One region of the Salinivibrio kushneri genome, then DNA from elsewhere that is predicted to be linked to it. Evidence: predicted binding sites of a transcription regulator. Region 1 holds the regulator's gene; each other region holds the start of a gene.
What was found. The regulator CRP, encoded in region 1, controls carbon source genes, mostly activating them, when cyclic AMP is high. The targets are predictions, from matches to a motif close to TGTGANNNNNNTCACA.
Positions count from the first base shown of each region.

Region 1 (7,784 bases):
AAAGGCTCAATCAAGGCACGAGGGAAGAGATCGGCACGACCCGTATCAACCACTTTAAAAATGTTTTCAAAGCTCGATATTTCACGTACGCGAAATCCCGCAGAGTTAAGCACTTTGACGTCGGCCCAGCCTTGTCCCTGAGTCATCGTAAGAGACTGCAAATCACCCGCGCTATTTATCTGAGCGAGTTGGGGCTCAGTGGCTTGGTTGGTAATAAACAGGCGATGGCCGAGTAAACCACGAAACACGGGATAGCGAATGGGGATCAGTTCCGATTCCAGTGTACGGTCGGCACCAAGCCAGTCGACAGTGAGCTTGCCTTGCTTGAGCATCTCCACTTTACGAGACTGAGAGCCAATTTGGCCGTCAAAGGCTTGTAAGGTGACAGATTCTCCCGATTTTTCAGCAAGAAATTCAATCAGCTCAATGGCATAGAGGTCAAGCGCTGAGCCAGCGCGTGGCTCGGGGTGTACAATCGTGGTATTGGATGCGGCATGGACTGAAAACACAGAGAGCGCGAGGGCGGTGAGGGCAGTTATCACTTTTTTCATAAACGATACCTTGTTAATTTAGTGTTAACAACATCGTTTTGAGTTTAGAAGCTATCCGCGTGCTTGCCAGAAAGTGGAGATAAAAAAACCGACGCCAGGGCGTCGGTTGGTGATACAGAGAGCGGCGCAATTAGCGTGTGCCGTATACCACGATGGTTTTACCGTGTGCGGAAATGAGGTTTTGCTCTTCCAGCATTTTTAGAATACGTCCCACGGTTTCACGCGAACAGCCGACAATTTGGCCAATTTCCTGACGGGTGATCTTAATTTGCATACCGTCAGGGTGTGTCATGGCATCTGGCTGCTTCGCCAAGTTCAACAAGGTTTGCGCAATGCGCCCTGTGACGTCCAGGAAGGCGAGATCCCCTACCTTTTGGCTAGTTACCTGCAAACGACGCGCCATTTGTGAAGACAGGCGCATTAAGATGTCAGGGTTAACTTGGATGAGCTGGCGGAACTTCTTAAATGAAATTTCTGCCACTTCACACGGTGATTTAGCGCGAACCCAAGCAGTGCGCTCTTGGTCTTCTTCGAAAAGCCCGAGCTCACCGATGAAGTCACCTTGGTTAAGGTAAGACAGGATCATTTCCTTGCCTTCTTCATCTTTGATCAGTACGGCCACAGACCCTTTCACGATGTAATACAAGGTCTCCGCCTTCTCACCTGCATGGATAAGCGTGCTTTTAGACGGATACTTATGAATATGACAATGTGAAAGGAACCACTCGAGTGTAGGGTCTGTTTGAGGTTTTCCTGGAACCATATAACTTATTTCCTCTGCATGTGTTGCCCGGCAACAACGTCCTATCTTTGTCTGAGGGGTAACCCATCAGATCATTGCACAGAATACGAAGTCTGAACGCGGGCTACAAGCTCACTGTATGTTAACAAGAGTGTATCTTTTTTTGTTGGTGATTTCTTGATTTTGATCTAGGCCAACCGCCTAAAAATCTGGCAAAAACGTGGCTAAGATCACGGCTTGAGAAGTAATACATCATGGATGCGCTACGCCTTAGCCAATCTTGCCTTTTTCTATCAATTGTTGGATCAATGGACGGATAATCAATTCCATCGCAAAGCCCATTTTTCCCCCAGGCACCACTAAGGTGTTATGCCGTGACATAAACGACCCAGTGATCATCTGCAACAGGTAGGGGAAGTCGACATTTTTCATCCCACGAAAGCGGATCACCACAAAGCTCTCGTCCAAAGACGGGATCCCTTTGGCATTTAATGGGTTTGAGGTATCTACCGTGGGAACGCGTTGAAAATTGATATGGGTGCGAGAAAATTGCGGAGTGATATAGTGCAAGTAATCATCCATTGAGCGCACAATTGAGTCGGTCACCGCTTCACGAGAGTGACCTCTATCGCGCGTATCGCGGACAAATTTTTGAATCCACTCTAAGTTGACGATGGGCACCATACCTATCAAGAGGTCGACGTGTTGCGCAACATTGACGTCACCGTCGACCACCCCACCGTGCAATCCCTCGTAAAACAATACATTGGTATTGTCGGCCAAGTCTTGCCATGGTGTGAAGGTACCAGGCATTTGGTTATAGGGCACCGCTTCATCAAAGGTATGTAAATAGCGACGGTATTTTCCCGTGCCTTGGTCGCCATACTCACGAAAAAACTGCTCTAGTCGAGGGAAGTCGTTGGCGGTGGGGCCAAAGTAGCTGATATGCTTGCCTTGTTCACGCGCTTTACGGATCTCCACGTCCATTTCGGGACGAGTAAAACGGTGAAAGCTGTCCCCTTCTAGCCAGGCCGCTTTGATGTTCATCATCTGGAACATCTTACGGAAGGCCTCCGAGGTAGTGGTGGTACCGGCTCCTGACGAGCCGGTAACCGCAATAATTGGATGTTTAGCCGACATGACGCGCCCTGTCATTCAGTCTGAATTTGTATCGCGATACGGCGTGTACTGCGATGCTAAGAGCCGAGTGCTGCTTTACGACGAATATCCACTGTCTCGTGCAACTCGGAATACACAATCACGGCGTCTCCGGATTGTAATTGTTGGCGAACATCATCAACTTTTTGTGCAAAGCTGACTTCTTGCTCACCATAATCGGTTCCTTCCCGTAATACAAAGTGCTCAATTAACGCTGTCAGTGTTTCGTCGGGAATCGACTGCCATGGAACCATCATACTACATCACCTTTTATTTATCTCAGGATGGCACGCGAGGGTGCGTGATGCGAATGTTGTGAATTGGCTCGCATTTTACCCGATCATACCAGTAAATGCAGTGGTTCTCTTTGATTCCTTTGATGGCACTAACGTGCCGTCTTGCTCAGTGACTCATGCGGCAAATAAGACGCTAACCAGCCGGGCACCGCTTGCTCAAGCCACAACTGAGGTTGGCGCCAGCTTCCCGTGACAAAACCAACATGGCCGCCATGCTCTGTGAGTTGGTAGTCGATATTGGCGGGTAAGGGGGACGTTGGGATCACCGCGTCGGTCATAAACGGGTCGTCTTTGGCATGAATGATGGCCAGCGGTGTCTTAATGGCATTAAGCACGGAAAGGCCGCTGCAGGCACGGTAATAATGGTGTGCATCGTCAAAGCCATGAAGCGGGGCAGTGACAGTTTGGTCGAACTCAAACAACGTATTGATCGTTGGGCGTTCTCCCGCATGCCACCGGCCGACTTGCTGATGACGGGTCAGCTTTTCAGCAAGGGTTTGTCGCATCGAGCGCAACAAATAGGCTTGATAAACACGGGAAAACCCTTTCTGGATACGCATCGAGCACGCGGCTAGGTCAAGTGGGGGTGACACTGCGCAACCACAGGTCACGATGGGATCATCGTGATAGTCCGCCAGATAACGTACCAGCATGTTTCCCCCTAAGGAAACCCCGACCGCGCCAATTTGACTCTCTGGATAGGTCTCACGCAAATAGGTTAAGAAGGCACGTGCGTCTTGGGTTTCTCCAGAGTGATAGGTCCGCGCGGCACGATTAAGGCGGCCACTGCAGCTGCGAAAGTGCATCACTACGCCGCACCAACCTTGACGTTGGAACGCGGCGAGCAAGCCGTTGGCATACGGGCTGTCGAAACTGCCGGCTAAGCCATGGAATAAAACAACAATCGGCTGCCCAGGTTGCGGTTGATGTGTCCAGGCCAAATCAACAAAATCGCCATCGGGCAGATCAAATTGCTGCCAGCGAGGGGTGAAAAGCGGGGCACGACGCAGAAAGCGAGGCAACAAGGTTTGTAGGTGCGCATTCCGTGCACTGGGAATGGGTCTAAACGGTGTCATCATGGTTACTTCCCTCTTCCTCGGCGGGCGTCACCCTCAGTGATGTATATAGGTTGCGTGCTGATGGTGACAGCTGACGGCAATAGTAGGCGAGAGGAGAGGCGGTATCCGTGAGCCAGGTTTGACGATTTAGGGCCTCGACTAAATCCTGCTGTTGGAATTTTTCTAAGCTGAGCTCAAAGTTAAGCATTTTTTTGTACTGTCCACTGCCGACCCGCGGCTTCAAATCTCGCCGCAGGTGACGATAGGCAATAAGCAAATGCTCCGATCGGCTCAACGCGTGTTTGAGTTGGCTCAGGCTCTCGGGGGCAAGGCCGTAGCCATGTTGCTCAATCCAGGCGAGCAACAAGGCAAGGTTGACGTTACCTTGGTGCTCGTCTTGGAGCTTGAGGCAGGCTTGTTTCACCTCTGGCTTGCCATAATGATGTAAACAAAACTGCCACAGGTCGGCGGGGTTCGCCATCCCAGGGGTTAGCTTTGAGTGAATGTCGCCTCCAGGGCTTCCAGCTCTTCTTGTCGCTCCATCCATTCTTGTTCCACCTCTTCGAGCGTCGATTTGGCATCCGCTTGACGTTGCAATTGCGCCGTGAGTCGCGCTTTGTTATCACTGTGATAAATCTCAGGATCCGCCAACTGGCTTTCCGCGTCACTGATAATGGCAGAGAGTTGTTCTATCTGTGTGTCGAGATTGTCAATTTTTTTCCGCAAAGGCGCCGTTTGCTTGCGTAATTCGGCATCGCGGCGTTTTTGCGCTTTGCGATCCACTTGGGTTTGTTGCGGTGCTGTTTTCTCCGCGGCCGCTTGTTTTTTGCTCTCAGCGCGATCAGCACGCTGTTGATCGGTCAGCCAGCGATGATAATCGTTCAAGTCTCCATCAAAGGGTAGCACTGCGCCATTGTCGACCAAGTACAAGTCATCGGTAGTGGCGCGCAGCAAAAAGCGATCGTGACTGACAATCACCATCGCGCCCTCGTAGGACTGTAAAGCCAGCGTTAATGCTTGGCGCATATCCAGGTCAAGGTGGTTAGTGGGCTCATCGAGTAGCAGTAGGTTCGGTTTTTGCCACACCAGCAAAGCGAGCACCAAGCGGGCTTTTTCGCCTCCAGAAAAGGGGCCGATGGGCTCGAGCGCCTTGTCGCCTTGAAAGCCAAACCGGCCGAGAAAATCACGCAAGGTTTGCTCAGCAGTGGTAGGGGCTAACCGGTTTAGGTGCTGAAGTGGCGTATCGTCGATCCGCAACGTATCAAGTTGGTGTTGGGCAAAATAGCCAATTTTCACCCCTTGTGAATAGGTTAATTCACCGGCCATGGCGGGTAGGCTACCCGCGAGCAGTTTAATCAGGGTTGATTTACCCGCACCATTGCGCCCTAGTAAGCCAATGCGCGCCCCCGGCACCAGGTTAAGGCGAATGTTTTCAATAATGGGGGTCTTATCATAACCAGCCGCCACCTTGTCCATCATCAAAATCGGTGTGGGTAAGGCATCCGGGGTGAAGAAGGTAAAACTAAATGGGTTATCGTATTGCGCGGGCAATACCTTCTCCATCCGCTCAAGGGCTTTAATCCGACTTTGCGCTTGACGGGCTTTGGTCGCTTTGTAGCGAAAGCGATCAATATACGATTGCATGTGGTTAATTTGCTTTTGTTGCTTTTCGTACTGCGCCTGTTGTTGAGCCAATTTTTGCGCGCGCATTTGTTCAAAGTCGGAATAATTACCCGTATATTCATTAAGCTGTTGGTGCTCAATATGAATAATACGGTTGACGACAGGATCCAAAAAGTCCCGGTCGTGAGAGATCAACACCAAGGTCCCTGGATATTGCTGTAGCCATTTTTCCAGCCACATCACCGCATCGAGATCTAGGTGGTTGGTGGGTTCATCCAGCAACAGCAGATCAGAGCGGCATAATAGCGCTTGTGCTAAGTTCAGCCGCATTCGCCAGCCACCTGAGAATTGGGTGAGTGACCAGTGGATTTGTGGTTGGCTAAAGCCCAAACCATCAAGCAGACTCGCAGCGCGTGCTTCAATGGTATAACCACCAATGGCATCCAATTTGTCGTGCAACATCGCTACCGCATTACCATCATCACGGGTTTCGGCGTCGCGTAAGGCTTGCTGTAGCTCGCGGTATTCGCTATCGCCATCAATGACGTATTCAAGTGCGCTTTTGTCGAGTGCCGGGGTTTCTTGCGCCACCCATGCTACCTGCCACTGACTCGGATAGTCACAATTGCCGGCATCCAACGATAATTGATGGCGCAGCAATGCAAACAGGCTAGATTTGCCACAGCCATTTTTTCCCACCAAACCGACTTTGTCGCCTGGCGAAATAGTGGCAGAAGTGTGGTCAAGCAGGGGCTTACCACCACGAAGCAGTTGAATGTCGGAGAAGCGAATCATGATTTCTCAGTCTGTCTCGGGTTGATGGATGCGCATGGTTGCGCGGTCGTTATACCAGCTTGATACGGGGATTGCCAAATTCTACCGCGTCATCCCACTGGTCAGACACAGACGGGGCATATTTGTGTGTTAAAGTTAAAAACATGGAACAAATGAACAGATTGCGTTCTTACAATAATCATAACGACAAGGAAGCCTATGCCCCGAGATAAGGCTGAAAGCCCCTCTCTTCCCAAGGTACTGGTGATTTTTGCTCACCCCGACCCCGATGAATCTGTTGCCAATCGTCGCTTAATTGAGGCCATTACGCCGTTGTCCCATGTCACAGTCCATGATATTTACGCCGCATACCCTGATTTTGTGGTGGACGTGCATCATGAGCGTGCGTTGGTCACTGACGCCGATGTGTTGGTCTTTCAGCATCCACTGCAAATGTATTCCTGTCCGGCATTGTTAAAAGAGTGGATAGATGTGGTGTTAGGGAAAGGGTTTGCTCATGGACAAGGCGGGGATGCGTTGGCCGGTAAAACCTGTCGTTTTGTGGTGACCACTGGCGGTGCGGCCGAAGCGTTTAGCCAGCAAGGTTACAATAAATATTCGATGGCCGAGTTATTGCAACCCTTTGAGTTAACCGCCTCATTATGTCGGATGTATTGGATCCCGCCGTTGGTGTTGCACTGGGCACGTCGCGTTGGCGATGCCGATCGCGATGCGTTTGCCGAGATTTACGCCGATTGGCTCGCCGATCCATTGGCGCAACAAGGAGGAGAGGATGGATAACAACCTCTTATCGGTGGCTTTTGTCTTTTTATTGGCCGCGGTGATTGCGGTTCCGTTGGCACAGCGCTTGGGCATGGGCTCTGTCCTCGGTTATTTGCTGGCAGGCATAGTGATCGGGCCTTGGGGGCTGGGTCTGGTCCGTGATGTGGATGCGATTCTCCATTTTGCGGAATTTGGCGTGGTGCTGCTGCTGTTTTTGATTGGTCTGGAGCTGAACCCGAAAAAGTTGCTGCAAATGCGCCGACCGATTATCGGGCTTGGGGGCAGTCAGGTGGTACTCACCGCGTTCGCCATTGGTGTGGTATGTATGATGACAGGCTTAACCCTTTCCCAATCATTAGTGATTGGAGTTGGCCTGGCGCTTTCTTCTACCGCGATTGCGATGAAAATTATCGAAGATCAACGCCTAATGCGCAGCGAAACCGGACAGTCAGGCTTTGCGGTCTTGCTCTTCCAAGACATTGCGGTAATCCCGATGCTCGCGATGATCCCTGCGCTTGCCGGTGGCAGTGCCGGTAGCTGGCTCGACGTATTATGGATGTTTGTCGGTATCGGTATTTTGCTGGTAGGCGGTCATTTCCTGCTGCGCCCGCTGTTTCGTTTAGTGGCCATGAGCGGTGTCACCGAGCTATTTACCGTGACCTCGTTGGCCTTGGTGATTGGTATTGCCCTGGCCATGCAAGCATTGGGCTTATCGATGGCGCTCGGGGCGTTTCTTGCGGGCGTATTGCTTGCTGAAAGTGAATACCGTCATGAGCTAGAAACCGCGATTGAGCCTTTC
Region 1 covers NZ_CP114588.1:232,210-239,993, forward strand. Annotated here, with positions in the region: gene N8M53_RS01120 (hypothetical protein) at 1-551, opposite strand, end outside; gene crp (cAMP-activated global transcriptional regulator CRP) at 682-1,314, opposite strand; gene N8M53_RS01130 (phosphoribulokinase) at 1,564-2,433, opposite strand; gene N8M53_RS01135 (YheU family protein) at 2,490-2,708, opposite strand; gene N8M53_RS01140 (hydrolase) at 2,837-3,826, opposite strand; gene N8M53_RS01145 (TIGR02444 family protein) at 3,810-4,286, opposite strand; gene N8M53_RS01150 (ABC transporter ATP-binding protein) at 4,295-6,223, opposite strand; gene kefG (glutathione-regulated potassium-efflux system ancillary protein KefG) at 6,422-7,003, shown strand; gene kefB (glutathione-regulated potassium-efflux system protein KefB) at 6,996-7,784, shown strand, end outside.

Region 2 (7,784 bases), 1.2 Mb from region 1:
AGCAACCAAACTGGACGTTTACCGATATTTTTCGCAGCCTATTACCTGTGTTTAACACTGTGCTTGAACACCAAGCCAGTGATGGAAGCCAACCTCTCTCTGCACAAGAAAAGCTTTATCAGCAAGCCACTCGTGTGATGTCGGTGCGTAACACCGATACGGCCAATTTGGTGCAGCTCGCACGCCTTGCGCGTCAAACAGGAATTGAAGAGCTAACCATTTTAATGCCTTATGCCCTTGAATATCGGCAAATGGAAGCGATTAGCCAGCAAACCGATGCGCAAATTGAGTACAGTAATGAGAACCGTGAATGGGTTCGACTAACGCTATCCTAAAGCCTCAGCCCAGCCACCCGTAAGCCCGACTTATTGATACTGCGTGAACTAGTGACGCTGGATAAAGGCGGGATCGATGCGCGCGATCCCTTGTTTGTTTTGCTCGCAGTAATTGAACGGCTTGTCTGTTGGGGTAAAGGCGATAATGGCACACGACGTGTCAGCGGCTAACGCTGCGTCAATCAGCGCTTCATCATCGTACCCTGCTTGACGATGGACCACTCGTACCTGATTTGCATTGATGCCCCACAGGCTAAGCTGTGCTGCATTTAAAGCGCGAGGTGGATTAATGATCGTGACCCACTTGGGCTGGCGTGCTTGCAGTGCAATCGCGCGTAAGGTTGCCTGCCAGTGCGCGTTTACCTGTGTTGCGACGGCAAAAGCTGCATGATAGCAAGACGATGGCGTGACACGCGCGGGATACTGAACCTTAGCTTGATTTGACACATTGGACGTCACGTACATAAAACACCTGTATATATAATCAATACTGTATGTTTAAACAGTAATGTTTTGTGGCGTCACTCGCAAGTCACTCAGTGGTTAGTTTGTGATCAGGATCGACAATATAAGACAAGACCCTTAATCGCGACGTTAATGAGTTTGGGGAAATAACTTGCTAAAATCACGGTTTTCATCACCTTGGAGAGAGCATGGAACAAGAGTTCTGGCATCAGCGCTGGGCAGAAAATCAAATAGGCTTTCACCGCGATACCGTACACCCGATGCTTATCCGCCACTGGTCGTCACTGGCTCCACAAAGTGACGAACCCGTTTTGGTGCCTCTTTGCGGTAAATCGATAGATCTCAACTGGCTTGCTGAAAAACACCAGCATGTGATTGGCGTCGAGCTTAGTGAGATCGCCGTGCGTGCCTTTTTCTCGGAAAACTTATATACCCCGCAGGTTTATCGCGCGCCGTCAGGACATATCCATTATTGTTTTGATGAGCTGGAGCTGATTAATGGCGATTTCTTTACCGCGCGCCTAAGTCCCATGCCATTGATTTATGATCGCGCCGCCTTGGTTGCTATGCCTCCTGCTATGCGCGCGCAGTATGTCAGTCATATTCGAACTTTGCTTGCACCTGGAGGACGTTTGCTGCTGATCACCTTGTTTTATCCTCAAACGGATAACACGCCGCCATTTTCCATCGATGCGTCAGTGGTAGAAGAGGCGTTCCAAGGGTTAGACATCAGCTTGCTCGAAACCCACACGGAACCTGATGGCGAGCGTGGCGAACAAGTGTGGTTAATCAAAGCGGCGGCTTCATAGTGGCCGATGTGGTTGAGAGAGTGCTAAGGGGCCTTGACGGCCCCTTTTCTTTGACGTAGCAAGCGCTTTGACTGAGTAAGCAGTAGCGCTAGTGGACAAGTGGACGTAGAAACAAGAAAACCGATTACGCGAGCTTGTTTTGTGCCTGTGCGTATTGGCGTGATTCCCAGTGGGTGATAAAAAAGACCGCCGCAATAATAATACCCGCCCCTAACCACAGTCGACCGGGTGGAACCCAGCTAAACACCAGCCAACCGAAGAGGACGTTAAGAGGGAGTTTTGCGTGATCAAAAGGCTGCACAAAAGACGCATCAGAAACGGCATATGCCTTGGCAATGGCCCACTGGGCGAGGGCGGTAAGTATGCCGGCGCCAAACAACATCCACCACGCGGTTGATGTCTGGGGGAACGTCCAATCGGGCACGGCGAGCAGCAAATTAAAGGGCGTGATCAACAAGAGCAGATAGACCACCATGGTGGTGGGCGGATCATAAGAGGATAAACGCTTTACCATGAGTGAGTAGGTAGCCCAGAAAAACGCCGCGCCCACCGGTAATAAGGTGGCCCAGGTAAACCCATTTGACCATGGCTCGAGGATAATCATGGCGCCGCAAAACCCAGCGAGCGTCGCAAGACCGCGTGCGATGCCGACCCGTTCACGGAGAAATAACCCCGAGCCGACCGTGGCAAAGAGCGGAGAGGTCATTAATAGCGCAATCCCTTGCCAAATGGGCACTGGGTAGGCCAGCGCCCATAGCCACAGTTGAATGCCAATCACGGAGATAAACACCCGCAAACAATGCTGACCAAGGTGTTGGGTTTTGAGTGCTTGACGGATCCCGAGTTGTTTCAACCAAGGGATCATCGCAACCAGGGCGATGGCGTATTGAATGAAGGCAACCGTGGTAGAGGGTAAGCCCATTTTAAAACTAACGTACTGAGACAGGCTGTTAACGAGGGCAAAACACAGGCCTGCGGTCAGCATCCAGGCTGCGCCTTGGAGTGGGTTATGAATCTGTTTCATTGCCATGACTATCCGAAAAAAGACGCACGGATAGTAGCGTAAATCCGACCCCAGGGCGACCTGAAATCCCCCGAGGGTCGGATAAATAAGGAAGGGGTTAGCGTGTTGAGTAGACGAGGGGGATATCCGGGTCAATGGCATCCAGGGTCGCCTGTGTATCGGCAAGGTGACTTACCGTGCTGCTTGCCATTTCGGCCAGTGCAACAGAGCGAATGTCTGTCCAATGGTAGCCCGCCATATTGACAGCAATTAATGCAACCTGAAGAGGAGGAAGGCTTGGGTTAAAAGCCGCGTTCTCGGCATACATGCCAGAGAAAAACTTGCCGTCATTGGTTTCAACCGCTGCCCCGCTATAATTACCTGAATAGGGCGCGTGACTGCGGTTAGCGGCGTCAGCGGCTGCTTTTAGTAATGGTATATCAATATCATCAGTTGATAATTGATTGGATTCGTCAGTTAATAAGCGAGACTCAATCCCCAAGTCAGCAGGACCAAACGGCTCAGGTAGATAGGTGTGCAAGCTTTTCGGATCGGATTGTGGCAGCTGGATGATCAAGGACTCAGCACCATTGAGCTCATTCATGAACTGCCGGCAGTGACCGCATGGGCTGTAATTGATCGTAATATCGGTTAGGCGTTTTGCCCCTTTTGTCCAAGCATGGCTGATAGCGCATTGCTCGGCATGCACCGTTTGTCCTAGTTGCGCTCCAGTGAATTCAATGTTTGCGCCTAAATACAAGGTGCCGCTTTCATCACGGACAATCGCTCCAACATTAAACTGAGATATGGGGGTAACCGCATAGGCCGCCGCCAAAGGCAATAAAGCAAGACGCAGAGCGGCGCCGTTAAGGCCACTGGCGGATTCCATTTGCGCCACTTGTTCTGGTGTGAAGGTAGCACCAAAGCTTGCGTCATTTATCCAATCAGAGACAACACTTTGCAGTGCGTCGGGCAATTGTGTCAGTGCGTCAGTAAGTGCGGTTCGCATAGCATCTCTTCTTTATCGTTAACGGGAGGATAGTGTAGAGAAGCCTTTTGAATAATTGTGTGAGAGAAATCACGCATAGTTTGCAAAGAGTCACTTGTTGCTGAAAGTTAGAGTGACATCAATATTTTTATGCCGATGAATGTGGCCATCATGGTGGTGTGAGTAGGCACAGGCGTCCGCGAGCCGAAATGCGGTTGAGAGATTTATGGCTGCCAATCGACATAGGGGCGATGCACCTTACGGTACTCATGCACGAGATCCCCTTGGTTACGCAAGCGAGTAATCAGTCGTGTCAGATACGCATTGATTTCCTGACCCGCTTTGCCTTTAGGGATAATAAAGACATCGTCAAAGTCAGCGAAGTGCGCGCGTTTGATCATGGTTAAGCCTAGCTCTTTGAGTGCCATGTCAGCTTCCTCTTGCGCCCAAACGAAGCCATCAATTCTTCCTGCTGCCAAGCGTAACAAAGATTGTTTAATACCGTGCGAGCGTTGCACCTTAAAAGGCATATAGTAGGGAACTGCCTCAATGGTATAGCGCGAGGGAGTTGCCCAGAGTTCTTTGACCGAGAGTGGGGCCGCTTTATTGGTGTAAAGGACATGAGTGACCTGGCCAAATGACACCTCGCTAAAGGCGAAAGGCAAGGTAGACACTTCCCGCGTTGGGCGCACGGCAGGCAAACCAAAGTCGGCTCGGCCTTGTGCGACACTGTTTATCGCTCTATGAATCGGAAACACTTCGATGGTGATGTGGGTGTGAGGGTCTTGCTCATCCAGATAGCGGACGAAATCAACAAACGCACCGCTACCATCCAAATTGATCAAACCAGGTAGTTCGCCAAGGTGTGCAACATAGGTTTGGTTATTAGTGGCTCGGGTAGGTGCGGAGAGACTCAGCAGCGTGATAAACAGCAGAAGCGATAAATAGCAGCGTGGCATTATCTCTTTCTCGGTTTTAAAGGCCAATGAACAAAGCAAAAACGACGAGCTAACACGACACGCCCGTGGTACCCACGGGCATCAAACAGGCTAAGCTTGGGTCAGTAATGCTGTCATGCCAATAATGACCGCCGCTGCCGTGACCAGGATCGTAAGTGGTTTAGCAATACTAAACGATGATTCTTCAATGGTGGCTGAATGCGTTAAAGACGCTGGGGGTGTCTGCGATGTAGCGTTTGCTGCCCGTCCTGGACGCTTGGCAAGTGTTTGCTGTGGAAGAGACACACGAAAACCAAACTCACCGACGACCTCAAACGGGAGGCATTTTTTGCCGTTGCGGTAGGATTTAGCCATTAATGATGTCACCACACTTTGATGTTGGGCAAATGAGCTATCGGGCAAGGCCACTTGTTTGAATAATGTGCGGCTCGAGAGTACCTCTCCGGCATAGTAGCAAAGCATCTCGAGTAAACGAGACTCTTCATAAGAGAGAACCGTCATCGTGTCATCAGACCAATATAACGTACGGCTTTCTGGTTCAAAATCAACCTCAGGAAAGCGGTAACAGCGCGTATCTACTTTTGTTGTCATCATTACCCACACTCCAAACAACATCCTTTTTAAAAGTGTGGACTCAAATCACAGAACTGCAACTGGTCAAGCTATCTTTTTTTTGGTAGGACAAAGTAGACAACATGTCAGTGTTGCTAGTTAATGACTTAAAAAACATGACGTTAAAAATAAAAGGCGACCAAACCCGTCCACCTCAGCCACCTGATAGGTAGACTAAGGTCGGAGTGACGGTTGGTCGCCTTCTAGACAGTTCGGTGTATCGGCTATGCGTCTTTAGCGACCGTGCCGGTGTTAGCCAACCAGTGACTCAACATAGTGGTAAATCGCTTTTAATACGCGAACCTTGTCCTCCTCAGCTTGGTGCTGTTCAGCGAGATGCTGCAGGTTATCCATATAGGCAGGAAGGTGCGTTTCAAAGTAATCACGTCGATGCATAAACCACTTTTTTTGCTCGGCTTCGGTGAGCGTCCACGGATAATTGCGCGCGCGATAACGGAATAACAGCGGCTTGATGCGCCAGTCATCAACGCTGAGATCCAGAGCGGCAAGATTTTCAGGATCGCGTGCACGGATGATATCCATCGCACTGCGATCGCTTTTTGAGAAAAAGCCAGCATACAGAGCCGTATCCACGTCCTGATCGTCGAAAGGCTTAGCATCGGCAAATACAGCGACAAGCTTTTCGCGTAATTCAGGGCTTGCTTTCAATGTTTTCAGGTGCTGTAAGCAGGCTTCGCGATTCACACCCAGTCGGGCGGCATCCTCCGGTCGCAATGTTTTTGCATCCGCGAGCACGGGACATTTATTAATATGCACCAGTTTTAGTGGTGCCGGTAATTGTCCTTCCGTGAGGTCGTGGTGTGGCGTGTACAGGCGTTCACGCAGTGCGTCAGCATCCAATTCAAATAAAGGGGCCGGGTCACGGGCCAGATCGACAGTAATCACGGCATTGGGGTTATCAGGATGCCAAGCAACGGGCACAATCCAGCTTGTGTTGCCGCGCTCGGTGCCGAACATGCCAGAGACATGCACGAGAGGTGTCATGTTCACCACATCGATCAGGTGCTTGATTTTGTTTTTATGGCGATGTTTTAACAAATAATCAAATAGCCGTGGCTGCGCCGCTTTGACCTTTTTTGCCAGCTCGATAGTTGCGTGCACATCGGCCATGGCATCGTGCGCGTCGCTATGCTCAATATCGTTTGCGACGGATAGGTTTTCTAATTTAAAACTGGGTTTACCGTTGTCATCATGGGGCCACTCAATGCCGTCGGGGCGCAGTGCGTAGCAGGCGCGCATCACATCGAGCAAATCCCAGCGTGAATTGCCGTTTTGCCAGCTCCAGCCATAGGGGTCAAAAAAGTTGCGGTACAGCGTATAGCGCGTGACTTCATCATCGAAGCGGACGTTGTTATATCCAACAATACAGGTATTGGGTTGCGAGAAGGCTGCATGGATCTGTGCGATGAATTCCGGTTCGGATAAGCCTTTTTTCAGTGCTAACTGCGGTGTAATCCCGGTGACCAAACAGGCTTCCGGTGCCGGTAAGTAGTCATTCGGCGGTTGGCAGTACAGGACTAAGGGTTCACCGATGACATTAAAATCACTGTCGGTACGAACGCCAGCAAATTGGCAAGGCCTGTCTTTACCTGGATGGGTGCCGAATGTTTCAAAGTCGTAGAAAAAAAAGCTTGGCTGGTCGGCGTCTGTCACAATCGATTCCAACTTGATCAATCAAAAGGGTGCAGGTTGAGACCCTGCGATAAAGGGTCATGGTAACATTGGCACCGTTTATCACCAATCTTGGCTTGATTGGGGGGATTGAAGGCTGAAGTATTCAGAAACAAAGAAAGCCTGCTAGAAGGCAGGCTTTCTTAGTCGAAACGTGTGTTGTATGTCGCTAAACCCGTTTACGGCGCAGCTTTCGTTATGAGGCGAGACGCTTGAGCGTTTGCTTCGCCTCGTCAATGGCTTGACTTGCGGTATCTTCGCCCATTGCCAGCCCCTCAGCGTAAACAAACTCGACGTCAGTAATCCCAATAAAGCCAAGCACGGTTTGCATATACCCAGTGATATGGTCAGTAGAGCCGCCCTTGTGCATGCCTCCACGGGTGGTCACAACAATCGCGCGCTTGCCTTGTAATAAACCTTCGGGGCCGTTTTCGGTGTAACGGAAGGTCACACCTGCACGGGCGACGAGATCAATCCAGGTTTTCAATTGCACGGGGATAGTAAAGTTGTACATAGGCGCCGCGATGACTAGCGTGTCGCTTTGCTGAATTTCTTCAATCAACTGATCTGAGGCTTGCTGTACTTGCTGCTGCGCATCGGTGAGCTCATCTGCACCGCGTAAGCCGCCGACATTGTCCCCAGTGAGAACTGGCAAAGGGGTAGACGCAAGATCGCGCTCAATCAAGGTGTCTGGGGACAGCTCATCCACCACACTGTTAATCACTGCGTTCGAGCTTGAATACGGGCCAAGGATACTTGATTTCAATACCAGCGCTTTCATGCATCTCTCCTTAAAATTTGTTGGCGTATCGCACATGATGTTGTTTTGTTACGAGACTCAGTGTAGAGAATTCCAACGTTAAAACCAGCATATAGATTCGTTAAACTTGTTCAAAAATTTTGTTGATGTCTCTAAGCCCC
Region 2 covers NZ_CP114588.1:1,469,241-1,477,024, reverse strand. Annotated here, with positions in the region: gene N8M53_RS06970 (transporter) at 1-335, shown strand, start outside; gene N8M53_RS06965 (hypothetical protein) at 384-800, opposite strand; gene N8M53_RS06960 (thiopurine S-methyltransferase) at 989-1,609, shown strand; gene N8M53_RS06955 (DMT family transporter) at 1,734-2,633, opposite strand; gene cdd (cytidine deaminase) at 2,731-3,621, opposite strand; gene N8M53_RS06945 (ABC transporter substrate-binding protein) at 3,825-4,559, opposite strand; gene N8M53_RS06940 (hypothetical protein) at 4,650-5,153, opposite strand; gene sbcB (exodeoxyribonuclease I) at 5,424-6,845, opposite strand; gene N8M53_RS06930 (FMN-dependent NADH-azoreductase) at 7,060-7,644, opposite strand.
Region 2: the regulator CRP is predicted to act here: its motif matches at 3,680-3,695, upstream of cdd (cytidine deaminase).

Region 3 (7,784 bases), on a different replicon from region 1:
CGAGGGGTCTGCCCCCTTCTTTTATTGGGCACTATTGTTGTCATTATTGTTAGGTGGCAAGGCGCATTCCTTGCCACCGATAAGGTTGTTAACCCGTTATATTGCAATTAGCGTTTTACCGCCTCTAGCTGCCAAATGTTATTAACGTAATCGCGAATTGAGCGGTCTGAGCTAAATTTGCCCACTAAAGCGGTGTTCAAAATCGCTTTGCGTGCCCACTGCGACGCGTCACGGTAGTCACGGTCAATGTCATTGTGTGCCCGCACGTAATCGGCAAAGTCAGCCAAACACAGATACGGGTCACCGCTACCCATTACGCTGTCAAACACAGGACGTAGCGCTCCTGGCTGACCAGGTGTGAACGTTTCATCCAACAGACTATCCAAGGCGGCCTTCAATAGAGGCTGGCTGTGATAGACCGCTTCAGGCTGATAGCCTTTTTTGCGCAATGCCGTGACCCCATCGACATCAAGACCAAAGATATAGATGTTGTCGTCACCCACTTCTTCACGGATTTCCACGTTTGCGCCATCCATGGTGCCGATGGTGAGTGCGCCGTTGAGTGCCATTTTCATGTTACCCGTGCCAGACGCTTCTTTACCGGCCATAGAAATCTGTTCAGACACATCGGCAGCCGGAATAATGATTTCGGCCATGCTGACACGATAATCAGGAATGAAGACGACCTTAAGCTTGTCACCGACTCGTGGATCATTATTAATGGTTTCAGCGACTTTATTGATTGCATAGATGATCGATTTTGCTAATTCATAGCCAGGGGCTGCTTTCGCGGCAAAAAAGACCACTCGCGGTGCCATATCGAAATTCGGCTCATTGATAAGGCGCTGGTACAGCGAAATCACGTGCAACAGGTTAAGGTGCTGACGCTTATACTCATGCAGACGCTTAATTTGTACATCAAAAATCGCATCGGTATTTAGAGTGATATCGAGGTGCTCTTTGACCCATCCCGCCAAACGCTGCTTGTTGCGCTTTTTGACATCCATAAATGTCTTTTGAAAAGCAGTATCATTGGCGTATTGAGCAATCTGTTCGAGTTGCTCTAATTGCGCTGGCCACTGCTCACCAATTTTTTCACTGATCAAGTTGGACAAGTCAGGGTTACAGAACTTCAACCAGCGACGCGGTGTGATGCCATTGGTCACATTTTGAATGCGGCCTGGATATAGCGCGTCAAATTCAGGGAATAAATCACGCTTAACCAACTGAGAGTGCAAGGCCGCAACGCCATTCACCGCATAAGAGCCCACCACACATAGATTCGCCATACGCACCATGCGCTCACCTTTGTCGTCAATCACAGACAACACCTGCTTTTTCACCACATCGCCGGGCCATTTCGCTTCGACCTCTTGCATGAAGCGATGGTTAATCTCAAAAATGATCTCCATATGACGCGGTAGCAAGTTCGCAATTAACGCCTCACTCCAGGTTTCTAAGGCTTCGGGCAATAAGGTGTGATTGGTGTAAGCAAAGGTACGACTGGCGATGGACCACGCATCATCCCAAGCTAGCCGATAGTCATCCAGCAACACACGCATCAGTTCAGGAATAGCGATGGTGGGGTGAGTATCGTTCAACTGAATGGTTTCGTGCTCAGGCAGCGCAGCTAAAGGGTGGCCAGCGTCTAAATGGCGACGAAGAATATCCCCCACAGATGCTGCACTGTGGAAATACTGCTGCATCAAACGTAACGTTTTACCCGCATCGTGGTTATCGTTGGGGTACAAGACTTTGGTCAGGTTGCCCGCATCAATCATAGATTGCTGGGCGTGGGTATAGTCACCCGCGTTAAAGGCATCGAGAGCAAATGGTGTCAGTGCTCGACCTTCCCATAAGCGCAGTGGATAGACAGTATTGCTTTGATAGCCCACAATCGGCAGATCCCAAGGCATAGCTTGGATCTGCATGCTTGGCACCCACTGACGATACGTGTGCCCTGAGTCCTCAATCACCTCTACATGGCCATAAAAGCCAATGGTTTGGGCCAAGTCAGGGCGCACCACTTCCCACGGGTAACCTTCTGGCTCACGCCACGCATCCGGTGCTTCTTGTTGTGCGCCATCTTTAAATGATTGACGGAAAAGACCGTATTCATAGTGCAAGCCATAGCCGACGGCTGGATACTGTTGCGCGGCAAGCGAGTCCATAAAGCAAGCCGCTAAACGCCCCAAACCACCGTTACCTAAAGATGGATCGCGCTCTTGCTCGAGCAAGTCTGTCAGGCCAAATCCAAATTCACTGACTGCATCAGCAATGGCATCGTACAAACCCATGCTAATGAGGTTATTCCCGGTTAAACGGCCAATCAAAAATTCGAGGGATAAATAGTTAACACTTTTAGCTTGTTTGATTGCTTGATCGTTTTCAGTAGCCACCAAGTCAGCCGTCGTATGCTCGGCTAATGCACGACCTAACGCGAGATACCAATCGCGTAACTGCGCGGTATCTGGTGAATGACCTAGCTGGGTTAGGTGTTGAACCATACTGATTTTAAACGCACTTTTATCAAACGCATGTTGCTGTTTTGGTGTCATGTCGTAACTCTCGATAATGGAATGAAACCTTGATGGTTATTCATCCTGCCCAACCCGAGTACGGCAAACATCCTCCTACCTCGTTCCTATCAAAGGAGGAGGCCGCAGGGCGTAGAGAGCTAGGTCACATCTCAATAGTGAGCCGCTTCTCATCAAATCCATGAACTGCCCTTGTCTGAGTGATCTAAATCACGCAATGAAACAAAAAAAGCGCCACACCCGCTGTGAAAAACACAGCTTTCCTTTTGTAATTTTTGTGCGCTAACGCAAATTAAGCACTGATAAACAGAGATGGATGTGTACACCAACCATAAAACAAGCCACAAAAAAGACATTTAAGTGATCTGTGTCACACTAAAAAGGCGTAGACGCACCATTTCAGGGCATAAAGTCAGAGATCAGGGATAGATCATAGTTTGTGGATGGTGAGTTACATACACTGCTAGCAGGACAGAGGTGCGCACCAAAGAGGACGCACCGCATTTGTAGTGAAGGACAGTGTCTTATGTGGATCCCATCAAAGCTGACTCGGCCTGGGCGACTTTATAACGCAATATTACGCCCACGTGTGCTCGATATTTTACAACAAGCCCCCCACTATAAGCTGGTGCTGTTTCGCTCTCCGGCCGGTTATGGCAAAACCACCATGGCCGCGCAATGGCTCGCGGATCAACCCAATGTCGGCTGGTTTAGCATTGATGACAGTGATAACGACAGCTTTCGCTTCATTAACTACTTACTGCAAGCCTTGCACCAAGCGACCCAAGAAGGCTGCGCCAATACGATAAAACTGGCGGAGAAACGCCAATTCTCATCACTCCGTGCGCTGTTATCTGATGTCTTTGCTGAGTTGGCTGGATTTCATGCCACCAGCTATTTAGTACTGGATGACTATCAACTGATTGATAACGAAGAAATCCATGAAGCGATGCGCTTTTTCATCAAGCACATGCCAGAAAATCTCACTTTGGTGGTGACCTCGCGCGCTAACCCACCACTGGGCACCGCGAACTTGCGCGTGCGAGACTTGATGATTGAGATAGGCAACGAGCTACTCGCGTTCGATAACGAAGAGACAACCCGCTTTTTCAACCAACGTGTTGACGATGGCGTCGATGAATCCACAGCAAATGCCTTGTGCACCTATGTGGAGGGTTGGCCATCAGCCTTGCAGCTGATCGCCATTCAAGCGCAGCACCAAAAGCGCACACTGATGCAAAGCGCCGCGTCTTACGCAGGGTTTAACCATGCCCACCTTTGGGACTATTTGGCCGAAGAAGTGTTTGATTTGCTTGACGCTGAGACCCGTCAGTTTCTCATGAAAGTCTCCGTGTTAGAAATGTTCAATGATGAATTGGTTTTCGCCTTGACCGAGCGAGAAGATGCGCTGGGTATGCTTGAGTCACTCAATCGCTATGGGTTGTTTATCTATCCGCTTGAGGGGGACAACAACTGGTTCCGATTCCACCATTTATTTGCGGAGTTTCTGGCTCACGAACGTCAAGCCAGGATCCCCCACCAGCAACAAACCTTGCACCGGCACGCAGCACTGGCTTGGTTAAAGCTGCAGTCCCCTCATCAAGCCTTGCGCCACGCACGCTACGCCAAAGACGATGCATTGTTGGCTGATATACTCAATCAACACGGCTGGCGTATGTTTAATCGAGGCGAATTGTCCACGCTAGAAGCGGCGATTGCCAAGCTCAGTGATGAGCTTTTATATCAATACCCCAATTTAAGCTTACTGCGTGCTTGGTTAGCACAAAGCCAACATAGATATCACGAAGTTGGCGAGTTATTGGCAAGTGCCGAAAAGGCGTATCAAGTCCGGCAAATTCCACTGGATATTGACTACCAAGGCAATGCCAATGCCCTACTTGCCCAAGTAGCCATTAATGCCAATGAGCCTGAGCAGGCGATGCGGCTGGCAGAAAAAGCACTCGAGCAACTCGATAGCGCCAATTACCGTGGGCGTATTGTCGCGACCTCCGTGGTTGGCGAAGTCAACCATGTGCTCGGTGAACTGGATCGCGCTTTATCCATGATGCAACAAACCGAGAAGCTCGCGCGCCAGCATCAGGTATATCACCAAGCGCTTTGGGCAATTCTACAACAAAGTGAGATATTGCTTGCGCAAGGCTATGTGCAAGCAGCCTTTGAGTTGCTCGACAGCGCCGATCAACTCATTGAAGACCAGCAGTTACATCAAGTCCCTCTCCATGAATTTGCCTTGCGCCTTCGCGCACAAATACTGTGGTGCTGGAACCGTCTGGATGAAGCCGAAGCCTGTGCCTATAAAGGGCTGCAGGTTTTGGAAAATCAACCACCGAGCAAGCATTTGCACAGCTACTCCATGCTCGCACGTGTTGCCGTTAGCCGCGGCGAGTTAGATAAAGCGGCAAAAAGCATTGAGCACATTGAGCACCTTTTGCGCGAGTCTGTTTATCACGTTGATTGGACCGCCAATGCATCATTGTCGCTGTTGCTCTATTGGCAAGCCAAAAATGAACTCACCAACATGGACGAGTGGTTACATCAAGCTGTTCGCCCCACAACCGCCTGCAACCACTTTAGTCAACTTCAGTGGCGAAATATTGCCCGCGCACACCTGCATTTGGGTCAGTATGACCAAGCACGTCAAGCAGTTGATTTTCTGCGCCGCGAGGCCAACAGAGCCAATTTGGTGACGGATAAAAACCGCAATTTGATTGTAGAAGCCGTGCTCGCCAGCAAAGAACAAGAGGCAGAGTACGCCAAAAGCCTGTTGCAAGATGCGCTGATCTTAACCAATCAAACCGGGATGATGGGTAATTTTTTGATTGAGGGCGAAGCGCTCTCCCCGCTCCTGCATGCGTTAATTGAACAACACGCCCTCGGCGCCCTCGAGCGCCACCGTGCACAGCAACTCCTCAAGGAAATTGCCAGCCATCAGCGCTCGCGCTCCACCCACTTCGATGAAGCCTTCGTCGAAAAACTGGTCAAGCACCCGAACGTGCCAGAGCTCGTGCGAACCAGCTCCTTGACCCAACGTGAATGGCAAGTGCTCGGCTTGATTTATTCTGGGTTCAGTAACGAGCAAATTGCTCATGAACTTGATGTCGCCGGCACCACCATCAAAACCCATATTCGTAATCTTTACCAAAAGCTGAATATTGCAAACCGTAAAGAAGCGGTCGTCACCGCCGAAAACCTCCTTCAACTTATGGGTAACTAGTCAGCCATGCCTACGCCCCCAGACTTTTTGTGGGGGCGTAGTGACCCGTCACTCTCAGCCTACCTTTCGTGATATTTTGCTGAATTTCATCATCTTTTTTGTAATGACACGTTGAATTTTAACCCGATCACGCATGGTAGGTGTCGCCCTTCAGTATGCTGCGCCTCAGTATTGACACTTGAGGAACGATCAATGAAGCCCACTCACTCTTTATTCCCCGTTAGCGCGCCTGTCGCCGTCGCGGCCATCATGGCTTTAAATGGTTGTAATATCGATAGAGAAACCGATTTACCGCCACGAGAGGCGGGCACCAGCGATGCCAGTGTGCTATTTGCTGACGCCGATACCCTGCTCACTCATCAAACCAACGCCACCTCGCTCACTTTGTATTACTCCGCTGATGGCAGGATGCGCTATAACCCGGACACACAACAGGTGGAAAACGCCACCGCCAGTGTCGAGTCCACCCTCGCCACGCGCGATCATTGGCAGACATCGTTCCCCCATTTGCAAGGTAACGTCAAAGGGTTCGATTTTGACTTTGTTAACGCCGATATTGCGCTGAAGCAATGGCTTAAAGGGCAGCTTCTCGCTATCGCCAAAGACGGTGATACCGTATTAACCGCAACCGATGTGCAACCGGCCCGCGCGCTCGATGCCTTGTACGCCGAACACGCCGAAAAACTTAACTATGGGGCCATCCCTGACGCTGGACACACTGAATTTCGCCTTTGGGCCCCTACCGCACAGCAAGTCTCGCTGGTGCCCTATCAATCGGCGAGCGAACAAAACGCGACAAAACAGCGCCAAACGCCCATTAAAATGGACTTCGACGCCGAGTCAGGAAGCTGGCATGTTGCCACCACGGCGCTGAATCATGGCGACTATTACCGTTATCAACTGTCGGTCTATCACCCTGTCACACACCGTGTCGAGCGTCTCGAAGTCACGGATCCTTACTCACATAGCTTGTCGACCAACTCCAGCTATTCACAGGTGGTCGATCTGAATGCGCCCGCGCTTAAACCCAGTGGTTGGGATACGCTGAGTGCGCCTCACTCGCAGCAAAATCCTGCCAACAGCGTGATTTATGAGGCGCACGTGCGTGATTTTTCCGCGCTTGATCAATCCACTCCCCAAAATCTGCGCGGCAAGTACCTTGCTTTTACCCAAAACACCACTGAGCCAGTTAAACACTTAACCGCGCTCGCGCAATCTGGGGTTACTCACTTGCACCTGCTCCCCGTGTTTGACATTGCCTCCATCAACGAAGACGTCGCGCAGCGTATCGATGTCACCGACCGCTTCTCCACGCTATGTGACAAAGTCCCCTCACTGAAAGAGACCCCAAGGCTGGCCAGTGAGTGCGACAACAATCAAACCATCCAAGCGGCCTTAACGGATTTAGCCACCCAAGACAGTGCTGACACCCCCTATGTGCAAACGGTAATGGCGGCGATGCGTCAATACGACAGCTTTAACTGGGGTTACGATCCTTTCCATTACACTGTGCCTGAAGGCAGTTATGCGACCGACCCTGAAGGCACCGCGCGAATCCTCGAGTTTCGTAAAATGATCATGGCCATCAAACAGAATATCGGCATGAATGTAGTGATGGACGTGGTCTACAACCACACCCACCAAGCAGGGTTAGGGCCCTATTCTGTGCTGGATAAAGTCGTGCCTTGGTATTATCAGCGCCTTAACCCCGTCACTGGGGATGTTGAGCAATCCACTTGCTGCTCAAACACCGCGCCTGAGCATCGCATGTTTGCCAAACTGATCGATGACTCGATTGCCACTTGGGTGAAAGACTACAAAATCGATGCCTTCCGTTGGGATTTGATGGGGCATCATCCGCTAGCACAGATCGAGCACACACTTGCCGTTGCCCGCGCCATCAACCCAGATGTGTATTTCTATGGTGAAGGTTGGAACTTCGGTGAAGTCGCCAACGATCGCCAGTTTGTCCAAGCCACCCAAGCAAATCTTGCAGGTACCGGTATTGGCTC
Region 3 covers NZ_CP114589.1:530,545-538,328, reverse strand. Annotated here, with positions in the region: gene N8M53_RS15240 (glycogen/starch/alpha-glucan phosphorylase) at 108-2,558, opposite strand; gene malT (HTH-type transcriptional regulator MalT) at 3,064-5,772, shown strand; gene pulA (pullulanase-type alpha-1,6-glucosidase) at 5,965-7,784, shown strand, end outside.
Region 3: the regulator CRP is predicted to act here: its motif matches at 2,672-2,687, upstream of N8M53_RS15240 (glycogen/starch/alpha-glucan phosphorylase).